Regions from separate parts of the Cedecea sp. B1(4) genome, predicted to be linked through region 2. Evidence: predicted binding sites of a transcription regulator. Region 2 holds the regulator's gene; each other region holds the start of a gene.
What was found. Region 2 encodes PurR, which represses purine synthesis genes. Its sites were predicted from a motif close to CANGCAAACGTTTGCNTG; they were not measured.
Positions count from the first base shown of each region.

Region 1: ACR6JA_RS19470 (nucleobase:cation symporter-2 family protein) is a predicted target of PurR. The motif match lies at 1,794-1,811, and genes of this name have one in related genera.
Region 3: cvpA (colicin V production protein) is a predicted target of PurR. The motif match lies at 1,200-1,217, and genes of this name have one in related genera.
Region 4: pyrD (quinone-dependent dihydroorotate dehydrogenase) is a predicted target of PurR. The motif match lies at 1,633-1,650, and genes of this name have one in related genera.

Region 1 covers NZ_JCAHMZ010000009.1:91,744-94,952, forward strand. The annotation lists gene recG (ATP-dependent DNA helicase RecG) at 1-436, shown strand, start outside; gene gltS (sodium/glutamate symporter) at 433-1,635, opposite strand; gene ACR6JA_RS19470 (nucleobase:cation symporter-2 family protein) at 1,864-3,209, shown strand, end outside.
Region 2 covers NZ_JCAHMZ010000001.1:489,936-493,144, forward strand. The annotation lists gene punR (DNA-binding transcriptional activator PunR) at 1-796, shown strand, start outside; gene purR (HTH-type transcriptional repressor PurR) at 793-1,818, opposite strand; gene cydH (cytochrome bd-I oxidase subunit CydH) at 2,111-2,200, shown strand; gene sodB (superoxide dismutase [Fe]) at 2,283-2,864, opposite strand; gene ACR6JA_RS02460 (C40 family peptidase) at 3,035-3,209, opposite strand, start outside.
Region 3 covers NZ_JCAHMZ010000004.1:343,120-346,328, forward strand. The annotation lists gene folC (bifunctional tetrahydrofolate synthase/dihydrofolate synthase) at 1-291, shown strand, start outside; gene dedD (cell division protein DedD) at 281-997, shown strand; gene cvpA (colicin V production protein) at 1,275-1,760, shown strand; gene purF (amidophosphoribosyltransferase) at 1,799-3,209, shown strand, end outside.
Region 4 covers NZ_JCAHMZ010000001.1:112,300-115,508, reverse strand. The annotation lists gene zapC (cell division protein ZapC) at 1-374, opposite strand, end outside; gene pyrD (quinone-dependent dihydroorotate dehydrogenase) at 528-1,538, opposite strand; gene ssuE (NADPH-dependent FMN reductase) at 1,786-2,361, shown strand; gene ACR6JA_RS00475 (sulfonate ABC transporter substrate-binding protein) at 2,354-3,209, shown strand, end outside.

The DNA of each region.
Region 1 (3,209 bases), on a different contig from region 2:
CACCACGGTGATTGAAGTCGGCGTGGATGTCCCCAACGCCAGCCTGATGATCATCGAAAACCCTGAGCGTTTAGGGCTTGCGCAACTCCACCAGCTCCGCGGCCGTGTTGGCCGTGGCGCCGTGGCCTCCCACTGCGTGCTGCTGTATAAATTCCCGCTATCCAAAACGGCACAGCTTCGCCTGCAGGTGCTGAGAGACAGTAATGATGGTTTTGTGATTGCGCAAAAAGACCTGGAGATCCGCGGACCTGGCGAGCTGCTAGGAACTCGCCAGACGGGTAACGCAGAGTTCAAAGTGGCCGATCTGCTGCGGGACCAGGGAATGATCCCGCAGGTTCAGCGCCTGGCGCGCCATATCCACGAACGCTATCCTGAACAGGCTAAGGCGCTGATCGAACGCTGGATGCCGGAAACCGAGCGTTACTCCAACGCTTAAGCAAACAGCGGCAGCATCAGGAACAGCTTGATCACCACCGCATTCACGATATCGATAAAGAACGCCCCCACCATCGGCACCACCAAAAATGCCATATGCGACGGGCCAAATCGTTCGGTAATCGCCTGCATATTAGCAATCGCCGTCGGTGTGGCACCCATGCCAAAACCACAGTGACCGGCGGCCAGCACCGCCGCATCGTAGTTTTTGCCCATCAAACGCCAGGTAATAAAAATAGCGTACAGCGCCATAAACAACGTTTGTACGGCCAGAATAGCCAGCATCGGTAACGCCAGAGAGGCCAGTTCCCAAAGTTTAAGGCTCATTAACGCCATCGCAAGGAACAACGAAAGGCTGACGTTGCCCAGTACGGAAACCGCCCGTTCGAAGACACGATAGAAACCCACAGCCGCGAGCAAATTACTGAGAATCACGCCAATAAACAGCACGCAGACAAACGTCGGCAGCTCAAAAGGTGTGCCCTGCAATAACCCAGCAACGACACGCCCTACCGTCAGGCAGATAGCAATCAGGGCGATGGTTTCAATCATCACCAAAGAGGTAATGACCCGCCCGACATCTGGCTTTTCAAACGCGCCAGGGATCTCGTTGTCTTCAGGAGCACCATTCGGCGTAGACGAATGTTTAACCAGGTAGCGAGCAACCGGGCCACCAATTAAACCACCCAGCACCAGGCCAAAAGTCGCACAGGCCATAGCGACTTCCGTCGCATTCTGGAAACCATAGCGTTCGGTAAAGAGTTTGCCCCAGGCTGCACCGGTACCGTGCCCGCCTGACAACGTTATCGAACCTGCCAGCAGCCCCATCAGCGGATCGAGCCCCAACATGCTGGCCATACCGATGCCAATGGCGTTCTGCATGACCAGTAGCCCAACGACGATAAACAGGAAAATCCCCACTACTTTCCCGCCTTTGCGCAAACTGGCGATATTCGCATTCAGGCCGATTGTGGCGAAGAAAGCGAGCATCAAAGGATCTTTGAGGCTCATATCAAACTCAATTTCCCAGCCCATGCTCTTTTTCAGGACAAGCAGGGCTATCGCCACCAGCAGCCCACCGGCCACGGGTTCAGGAATAGTGTATTTTTTGAGGAAAGGGACCGAGTGGACCATTTTACGCCCCAGAAGCAGCACTAACGTGGCGGCCACCAGGGTAGAAAGGGTATCAAGATGAAACATTGCAGGGCTCCTTTTATTGCGCATCCGTCATTCGCGCTTAATTATCCTTCGCTGTTATTTCCTTCATGGATGAAATCAGCCGGCGCATTTTAACCAAAAAATGCGCCTTCGTTATAAATAATGCTCAATTTATGACATTTCGCTCTTATCCCACCAGGCTAGCAATCGTTTGCTTTTACCGTCCAGTCCGTTAAAATCAGCGCTTTTCCAGCCATGAGATCGTCACTGATGTCCGTGAATGCCGTAGAGTCAGATAATGCGCAACCGGTTGCGCAGACTCGCTCGAGCGAACTAATTTATCGCCTTGAAGACCGCCCGCCGCTGCCACAAACCCTTTTTGCCGCCTGCCAACACCTGCTGGCGATGTTTGTGGCGGTGATTACACCGGCATTGTTAATTTGCCAGGCGTTGGGGTTACCGGCATCGGATACACAGCACATTATCAGCATGTCTTTGTTTGCCTCTGGCGTGGCTTCGATTATTCAAATCAAAGCCTGGGGGCCAGTAGGTTCAGGTTTGCTGTCGATTCAGGGCACCAGCTTTAACTTTGTCTCTCCGCTGATTATGGGCGGCATGGCGCTGAAAAATGGCGGTGCAGACGTGCCGACGATGATGGCGGCACTCTTTGGCACACTGATGCTTGCCAGCTGCACGGAAATGCTGATTTCACGCGTGCTGCATCTTGCTCGTCGTATCATCACTCCTCTGGTTTCCGGCGTGGTGGTCATGATTATCGGTCTGTCCCTGATTCAGGTTGGGCTGACCTCTATCGGCGGTGGCTATGGCGCCATGGCCGATCACACTTTCGGCACACCGAAAAATCTGCTGCTGGCAGGCGCAGTTCTACTGGTTATTATCCTGCTGAACCGCCAGCGCAATCCGTACCTGCGCGTAGCGTCCCTGGTCATCGCGATGGCCGTGGGTTATCTGCTCGCCTGGGCTCTGGACATGCTGCCAGCCACGACCCAGGCCGCGAACACCGACCTCATCATGGTTCCTACGCCGCTGTATTACGGGCTTGGCATCGACTGGAGCCTGCTGATCCCGCTAATGCTGGTGTTTATGGTGACTTCGCTGGAAACCATCGGCGACATCACCGCCACCTCCGACGTCTCCGAACAGCCCGTTTCCGGCCCGCTGTACATGAAGCGCCTGAAGGGCGGTGTACTGGCCAATGGTCTGAATTCCTGCGTTTCTGCCGTGTTCAATACTTTCCCTAACTCCTGCTTTGGCCAGAACAACGGAGTTATTCAATTGACCGGCGTAGCCAGCCGCTATGTGGGCTTTGTTGTCGCCCTGATGCTGATCGTGCTGGGTCTATTCCCGGCAGTAAGCGGCTTTGTGCAGCATATCCCTGAACCTGTTCTCGGCGGCGCAACGATTGTGATGTTCGGCACCATTGCCGCTTCCGGGGTACGTATCGTCTCCCGCGAGCCGCTGAACCGCCGCGCGATTATGATCATCGCCCTGTCGCTCGCCGTTGGCCTTGGCGTGTCCCAGCAGCCGCTGATCCTTCAGTTCGCGCCTGACTGGCTGAAAACCCTGCTCTCTTCAGGCATTGCTGCCGGTGGGAT
Region 2 (3,209 bases):
GTTTGAACGGCGTCATCGGGACGTTGAGCTGACCGCCGCCGGGGCGTTTTTTCTCAAAGAAGGTCGGTCTGTTATCAAAAAAATGATGGCAACGCGCCAGCAGTGCCAGCAGATAGCCAACGGCTGGCGTGGGCACCTGTCCATTGCGGTAGACAATATCGTTAAACCTGAGCGTACTCGTCAGCTGGTGCTGGATTTTTATCGTCATTTCCCGGATATCGAGTTAAGGGTTTCCCAGGAAGTGTTCAACGGCGTGTGGGATGCGCTTGCCGACGGGCGAGTTGAGGCGGCGATTGGCGCCACGCAGGCTATCCCGGTCGGGGGGCGTTACGCATTTCGGGACATGGGGGCGCTAAGCTGGCGCTGTGTGGTTTCCGCTGACCATCCGCTTGCGCAACGGGAAGGTATCATTCTGGATGATGACATTCGTCCCTGGCCATCCCTTGTGCTAGAAGACACATCCCGTTCGTTACCCAAGCGCATTACCTGGCTGCTGGACAACCAGCGCCGCGTGGTGGTGCCGGACTGGGCGTCGGGGGCGGATTGCCTGACGGCGGGATTATGCATTGGTATGGTGCCGACACACATTGCCCAGTCGTGGCTCGTCAGGGGCGACTGGAAAGAGTTGATGCTGGAGAATCCATTCCCGGACGCGGCCTGCTGCTTAACCTGGCGGCAGGATGATGCTTCGCCCGCTTTGAGCTGGCTGCTGGACTATTTGGGTGACAGTGAGACGATGAATCAGGAGTGGCTGCAGGAGCCGGGTAACATATTCCCGGCCCCCGAAGAGGCTTAGCGGCGGTAATCGCGGAACGGGCCGTCGGCCACCGAGCGGCGTTCAATCAGACGAGGATGGACTTCAATCGTCTGCGACTCTTCGCGCTTATTAATGATGCGGTCGAGCAGCATGTTAAACGCCGTTTCGCCCAGGCGCTCTTTCGGCTGGTGGATTGTGGTCAGCGCCGGAGAGAAATAGCGGGCGTTGCGCACGTTGTCATAGCCAATGATAGAAATGTCCTGCGGCACGCGCAGCCCCATTTCGTCTGCGGCGCAAATTGCACCCATCGCCATAATATCGCCGCCGCAGAAAACGGCGGTAGGGCGATGCGGCTGGTTAAGCAGTTGCTGCATGGCGCGATAACCAGACTCTGGTTCGAAATCACCCTGAACCACCCAGTTATCCGGCACTTTGATATTGGCTTCTTCAAGCGCCTTCAGGAACCCTGCATGGCGGCCGCCGCCGGTATTTCGCTCCAGCTGACCCGGAATAGCACCGATATCGCGATGGCCACGTTCAATCAGGTAGCGGCCCGCAAGGTAGCCGCCGTGGAATGCGTTATCGACCACGGAATCGGTAAAGTCCGCACGAGCTTCGCCCCAGTCCATCACCACCATCGGAATATGGCGGTACTCTTCCAGGGTTGAAAGCAGCGTCTCAGGGTATTCGGAACACATGACCAGCAGCCCGTCCACGCGTTTTTGCGCCATCATGGACAGGTAAGCGCGCTGCTTTTCAAAGTTGTTGTGCGCGTTGCCCAGAATCAGGGTGTAGCCCTTGGCGAAACAGCTGTTCTCAACGGATTCAATAATTTCCGCAAAATAAGGGGCTTCGCTTGAGGTGGCAAGCAGGCCGATAGATTTGGTGTGGTTGACCTTCAGGCTGCGAGCCACGGCGCTTGGCGAATAGTGCAGCTCTTTGATGGCTGCCCAGACGGCGTTGCGTGTCTCTTCCGCCACAAAACGGGTCTTGTTAATGACATGTGACACAGTGGTAGTGGAAACGTTTGCGCGCTTCGCTACGTCCTTAATCGTTGCCATTAGATGTCACTCCAGACCATATCGTAAACTCCTGATAACTCATGTGTTAAACGTTTGCCTTCGCTAACTCCTGGGGCAACACGTTGGTTGCAGGCCTGTCGGGGATGCGACATACAGCGGGAGGAGGGCGTTGCCGGGCGATACGCGGTAAATTAGCGAAGGATTTTGGCTTATCCCGGGGCAAAGTGGAAGAGGGAAAACCGATATCTGTGCAAATCCAGCAGGATTTTTATCGCTAATTGTGGGAAAATCACCCCACATACACTTTGTAGGGAAATAAAAGGAGCTTACGATGAGTACCGATCTGAAGTTTTCCGTGGTGACTACGGTTATCGTACTGAGTCTGATTGTTGCCGGGGCGCTAACCGCCGTCCTGCACTGATTTACAAAGGGCCGCTTTCGCGGCCCTTCTCGTATATAGAAGAAAAGCGTTGCTTCCCTCCTTCGTGACTAACCGTTAAAAATCAGCCTGCCAGGTTTTGCGCAACAAATTCCCAGTTGACCAGCGCCCAGAAGTGGTCGAGATAAACCGGGCGCGCATTGCGGTAATCAATGTAGTAGGCATGCTCCCATACGTCCACGGTCAGCAGCGGTTTTGCTCCGGTTGTTAACGGGGTGCCTGCGTTAGAGGTCGAGACGATTGCCAGGCTGCCGTCGCTCTTTTTCACCAGCCATGTCCAGCCGGAGCCAAAGTTTTTGATGGCCGCTTCGGTGAACTGCTTTTTAAAGGCTTCCACGCTGCCAAAAGCGTGGTTGATGGCTGCCAGCACGTCACCGGTCGGCTCCCCGCCGGCATTCGGCGCCAGGCAGTGCCAGTAGAACGTATGGTTCCAGACCTGGGCTGCGTTATTGAAGATCCCGCCGTCAGATTCTGTCACGATCTCTTCCAGCGTTTTACCTTCAAACGGGCTGCCTTTGATCAGATTATTCAGGTTAGTGACGTAGGTCTGGTGGTGTTTGCCGTAATGGTACTCGAGGGTTTCGGCTGAGATATGCGGTGCCAGCGCATCTTTGGCATAGGGCAGGGCGGGTAGTTCGAACGACATGGCTTCACTCCTTGTTATTTTGCTTCACAATATAACTACATTTTGTGTGGTCATAAGGTTAGCAAATTACGAGAGTGCAAAAAAGCGCAATGAAACAACAAAATAAAACAGCCCGTTGCCGGGCTGTTTTATTTTAATCAGTCTGATTAGCCCGAAAGGGCGCGATAAGATTAACGAATAGTTTTTGGCGTCATGACCCGGCGGGCGCCGACGTAATGGCGCTGCCAGTAATCTTCGCTTAGGGAGGTGATCTGAATATCGCGGCCGCTGCGCGGGGACTGAATAAACTTCCCGTTGCCAACGTAGACGCCAACGTGATCGGCGGTGCCACGGCCCTGGGTACGG
Region 3 (3,209 bases), on a different contig from region 2:
TTGGCGGTGATTGGCATGCTACACGATAAAGACATAGCCGGAACGCTTGCCTGTTTGTCGCCTCAGGTCGATAGCTGGTATTGTGCTCCGCTGGAAGGGCCACGAGGCGCAAGCGCAGAGCAGCTTATGGCCCATCTTGGTCACGGCAAAGCATTTGCAACCGTGGCGGACGCATGGCATGCAGCCATGGCGGATGCGACGGCCGAAGATACCGTGCTGGTGTGTGGTTCGTTCCACACGGTGGCCCATGTAATGGAAGTACTGGACGCGGGGAGAGCAGGTGGCGAGTAAGTTTCAAAACCGATTAGTCGGAACCATTATTCTGGTCGCACTGGGCGTTATTGTGCTGCCGGGTCTGCTGGACGGGCAGAAAAAACATTATCAGGATGAGTTCGCGGCCATTCCTTTGGTGCCAAAACCTGGAGACAGCGACGAGCCTGATATGCTGCCGGCGGCTACTCAGGCTTTGCCAGCGCAGCCGCCGGAAGGCGCGGCGGAAGAGGTAAGGGCGGGCGCTTCCGTACCGCCGGGGCTGAACAGCGGGGCTATCCCGAATGAAGGCTCTGCGGGCGTTGACGAAGTGCCTGTCGCGCGCGAACAGCCTAAGCCGCAGCCCGTGCAGGAAAAACCAAAGCCTAAGCCAGTGGAAAAACCACAGCCTAAATCTGCCGCTGATGATAACACTGGCCAGCAGCTTGCGATGGCCTCCGAACAGCCGTCGAAGGCGGAAAAAACTGCCGACAAAGCCCCGACCGGGCAAGCCTATGTGGTGCAGCTTGGCGCATTGAAAAATGCGGACAAAGTGAATGAGATTGTTGGTAAACTGCGCGGGGCCGGGTTCAAGGTTTACACCTCGCCGACCACGCCTGTGCAGGGGAAAATTACCCGTATTCTGGTCGGGCCGGATGCCTCGAAAGATAAGCTGAAGTCTTCGTTGGGCGAACTGAATTCCCTTTCTGGTCTGAACGGCGTGGTGATGAATTACTCGCCTCGCTAATAGCCCTCTCCCTTCCCTGGAAGGGAGAGAGGAAAATATCGCACCATACTATTCCCTTGACCCCTTGGGGAGAGGGTGAGGGGAAAAACGACGGTACATCGTCGCTTCCCCCCAACGGAATGAAGGCAAAACAGGCACTTTTTTAATGGCGTTGATGCTTTTTTCAACGCCATTATTTATTTACGCGGGGGAAGGAAATCCCTACGCAAACGTTTTCTTTTTCTGTTAGAATTCGCCCCGAACTGGACGTCAGGGCAATTTATCACGAGATTTTTTCATGATCTGGATAGATTACGCCATCATTGCGGTTATCGGTTTTTCTTGTCTGGTAAGCGTAATACGTGGGTTTGTGAAGGAAGCGTTATCGCTTGTGACCTGGGGATGTGCTTTCTTTGTCGCCAGTCATTACTACACTTATCTGTCAGTCTGGTTCACTGGCTTTGAAGACGAACTGGTACGTAATGGGATAGCTATCGCGGTGCTGTTTATCGCGACGCTGATTGTCGGTGCGATAGTCAATTATGTGATTAGCGCGCTGGTGCAAAAAACCGGCCTGTCGGGTACAGACAGGGTGTTGGGGATCTGCTTTGGCGCCTTGCGTGGCGTACTGATCGTCTCCGCCATTCTGTTCTTCCTGGATACCTTTACCGGTTTTTCAAAAAGCGATGACTGGCAAAAGTCGCAGCTTATCCCGCAATTCAGTTTCATCATCAGATGGTTCTTTGACTATCTGCAAAGCTCGTCAAGTTTCTTGCCCCGCTAATCGTAGCGGGGGGTGTGGCTTAATGAGGAAAAGACAACATGTGCGGTATTGTCGGTATCGCCGGTTTCATGCCGGTAAACCAGTCGATTTATGATGCGTTAACGGTGCTTCAGCACCGTGGCCAGGATGCCGCAGGCATCGTCACCATCGACGCGTTAAATTGCTTCCGTCTGCGTAAAGCGAATGGCCTGGTGAGCGATGTGTTTGAAGCCCGTCACATGCAGCGTCTGCAGGGGAATATGGGTATTGGCCACGTGCGTTACCCCACCGCCGGCAGTTCCAGCGCTTCTGAAGCTCAGCCTTTCTACGTCAACTCGCCTTACGGGATTACGCTGGCGCATAACGGTAATCTGACCAATGCCCACGAGCTGCGCAAAAAGCTGTTTGAAGAAAAGCGCCGCCACATTAACACCACCTCTGATTCTGAAATCCTGCTCAATATCTTCGCCAGCGAGCTGGATAGCTTCCGCCATTATCCGCTGGAAGCAGACAACATTTTTGCCGCTATCGCCGCCACTAACCGCCAGATTCGCGGCGCTTACGCCTGCGTGGCGATGATTATCGGCCACGGCATGGTTGCCTTCCGCGACCCGAACGGCATCCGCCCGCTGGTGATCGGCAAACGCGATCTGGGCGATGGCCGCACCGAATACATGGTGGCCTCCGAGAGCGTGGCGCTGGACACTCTGGGCTTTGAATTCCTGCGTGATATCGCGCCGGGCGAAGCAGTTTACATTACCGAGAAAGGCCAGCTGTTCACCCGCCAGTGCGCCGACAACCCGGTCAGCAATCCTTGCCTGTTCGAGTACGTCTATTTTGCTCGCCCGGACTCCTTCATCGACAAGATCTCCGTTTACAGCGCGCGCGTTGAGATGGGTAAAAAACTTGGCGAGAAAATTGCCCGCGAATGGGAAGACCTGGATATCGACGTGGTCATTCCGATTCCAGAAACCTCTTGCGATATCGCACTGGAAATCGCCCGCATTCTTGAGAAACCGTACCGCCAAGGGTTTGTGAAAAACCGCTACGTGGGCCGCACGTTCATCATGCCTGGTCAGCAGCTGCGCCGTAAATCCGTGCGCCGCAAGCTGAACGCCAACCGCGCTGAATTCCGCGATAAGAACGTGCTGCTGATAGATGACTCCATCGTGCGCGGCACCACCTCTGAGCAGATTATCGAGATGGCGCGTGAAGCTGGAGCCAAAAAAGTTTACCTGGCATCCGCTGCACCGGAAATTCGCTTCCCTAACGTGTACGGCATCGACATGCCAAGCGCCAATGAGCTGATTGCTCACGGCCGCGAAGTGGATGAAATTCGCCAGATCATCGGCGCTGACGGCCTGATTTTCCAGGATCTGGACGATCTGATCGAAGCGGTACGCGTGGAAAACCCGGACATCACCCAGTTCGAATGCTCCGTCTTTAACGGCATCTACGTGACGAAAGACG
Region 4 (3,209 bases), 380 kb from region 2:
TTCACCTGCTGCATATTCTCGCTTAGCCACACGCAGGCCCCTTCCCCTACTTCTGGCTGCCAGCCGTCGCCGTGGGAGACAAAATGCCAGCTTTTCGGCATCTGCGGCTTGAGGAAGCGAATCGCTACCAGGGCATTGAGCACCAGCTCGGCGCGCTGCTCTTTCCCTAACGGTAAATCACGGCATTTTTCTTCAAAGGAGAAATAAAGTGCCGCATCATCAACACAAAAACCTGAATTTTCAAAGGCATCCGGGGTTAGCATTTTACGAGGAAAGCGCGAACGGAAAAGCATACCATTGGCCAAATCGAGCATCATTCGATCGTGCTCTTCATCGAAATACCAACGCCAGTTATCGTCCGGTTTTATTCGCATAATGCTTACCCTTCATTTATCCCGCTGCTGAATTGCCACTCAATTTCTTACCATATTAATAAAAGACCAATATGTTTAAATAAGCAACAGTAGCGGAATATAAAACAACCAGGACCGAAAATAAAGCCCTGGTTGTCTGTAAAAGGTAAATGATCAGAGATGGGTAACGATTTCTTTAATCAGCGGTGGGCCTTTAAAAATGAAGCCTGAGTATATTTGAACCAACGAAGCGCCAGCCGCCATCTTCTCGCGAGCGGCAACCACGGAATCAATCCCTCCTACGCCAATAATCGGCAAGCGGCCATTTAATTCCTGAGACAGGCGGCGAATAATTTCCGTGCTTTTTAATTGTACAGGACGCCCGCTTAAGCCCCCGGTTTCATCGCAGTGTTTCATGCCCTGAACAAGGCTGCGATCTAAAGTGGTATTGGTTGCAATGACCCCGTCAATATTATGGCGAACTAAACTGTCCGCCACCTGGATCAATTCTTCCTCAGAAAGATCCGGCGCGATCTTCACCGCCACAGGAACATATTTATGGTGGATCTCTTGCAGCGCTTGTTGCTTATTTTTAATGGCACTTAAAAGATCGTCTAACGCTTCACCATATTGCAAAGTACGCAGCCCTGGCGTATTCGGTGATGAGATATTGATCGCAATATAGCCAGCATATGGATAAATTTTATCCATGCAGATCAGATAATCGTCTTTCCCCTGTTCAACGGGGGTATCTTTGTTCTTGCCGATATTAATACCGAGCACGCCGTCGAAATGCGCTTTTTTTACGTTTTCGACCAGGTTATCCACCCCAAGATTATTAAACCCCATTCGGTTAATCAGCCCTTCAGCTTCCACCAGACGGAAGATACGCGGCTTGTCGTTCCCCGGCTGCGGACGCGGCGTCACGGTGCCAATCTCAATGGAGCCAAAGCCCATCGCCCCGAAGGCATCAATGCATTCCCCGTTTTTATCCAGACCCGCGGCTAAGCCAAGCGGATTCTTGAACGTTAACCCCATGCAGGCCACAGGTTTTGACGGCACGTTCTGACGCACCAGCCACTCAAGCGGCGTTCCGGTGACAAAACGTAATTGCTGAAAAGTTAACTCATGAGCGCGCTCTGGATCGAGCTGAAAAAGGGCTTTACGGACGAAGGGGTAGTACATGAACTCTCCTGGATTCCCGGTGTGCAGACCGGGGCGTTATTATTCACGATCCGGGGGATGATTGGAATTGACCTGTCGCAAAAAAGCCTGAATAGAGGCAAACGTTTTCTTTCCCGGCGCGCAATATGCGCTTTTTCGCAAATCTATCCCGGAAAAATCACTTAGCCACGGAAATCATCTCTGCGAGTATCACGCTAATTGTTATCAATGTTAGATAAAAACAAACAATTAGTTATAAGGAGTCGTGATGCGTGTGATTACCCTGGCCGGAAGCCCTCGCTACCCGTCCCGCTCCAGCTCGCTGCTGGAGTATGCGCGGGAGAAGCTGAGCGCCCTTGATGTTGAAGTTTATCACTGGCACTTACAGAACTTCGCGCCTGAAGACTTGCTCTATGCAAGGTTCGACAGCCCGGCGCTGCTAGCCCTCACCGAACAACTCAGCACTGCCGACGGCCTGATTATCGCCACGCCGATTTACAAAGCCTCGTTTTCAGGCGCGCTAAAAACGCTGCTCGATTTGCTCCCCGAACGCGCCTTAGAGAAGAAGGTTGTTCTGCCTCTCGCCACCGGCGGTACCGTGGCGCATATGCTCGCCGTGGACTATGCCCTTAAACCGGTGCTGAATGCGCTCAAAGCACAGGAGATCCTGCACGGCGTTTTCGCCGACGACGGCCAGATAGCCGATTACCAGCACAAACCTCACTTCACGCCTAACCTACAAAAACGTCTGGACGAAGCGCTGGAAACCTTCTGGCAGGCGCTCCACCGCCGTGACTTTGCGGTACCTTCACCGTTTAACGCCCGAGGGGTGAGCCATGTTTAATTTGCTTAAACGCCGCTCTCCGTGGCTCGCTTTTGCCGGCCTGCTCGCTTTTTCAACCTATAGCAACGCCTCGGACAGCGGCCCGGAACAGCTGCGCATTGGTTACCAAAAAGGCTCTGTCAGTATGGTGTTAGCCAAAAGCCACCAGCTCCTGGAGAAGCAATACCCGAACACCAAAGTCTCGTGGGTTGAGTTTCCCGCCGGGCCACAGATGCTGGAAGCACTGAACGTCGGCAGCATCGATTTGGGCAGCACGGGCGATATCCCGCCTATTTTCGCGCAGGCAGCCGGGGCGGATCTGCTGTATGTAGGTGCCGAGCCGCCCAAACCGAAAGCAGAGGTGATTCTGGTCCCCGAAAATAGCCCCCTGAAAACCGTGGCGGACTTAAAAGGCCATAAGATTGCCTTCCAGAAAGGCTCCAGCTCACACAACCTGGTGTTGCGCGCGTTGCAACAAGCCGGACTGAAGTTTTCCGATATTCAGCCCGCTTACCTGACCCCCGCCGATGCCCGCGCGGCCTTTCAGCAGGGGAACGTCGATGCCTGGGCTATCTGGGATCCGTACTATTCGGCGGCACTGTTAAACGGCGGCGTTCGCGTCTTAACGGACGGCAGCGAGCTGAATCAAACCGGGTCGTTCTATTTAGCTTCCCGCCCTTATGCAGAAGCGAACGGCCCGTTTCTTCAACAGGTACTGAAAACCTTTAGCGACGCCGACGCGCTCACCCGCACGCAGCGGGCAGCAAGCGTAGCGCTTCTCGCCAAAACGATGGGCCTGCCTGAAGCAGTCATCGCCACTTACTTTGACCATCGCCCTCCTTCAGAAATTACGCCGGTCAACGAAGCGA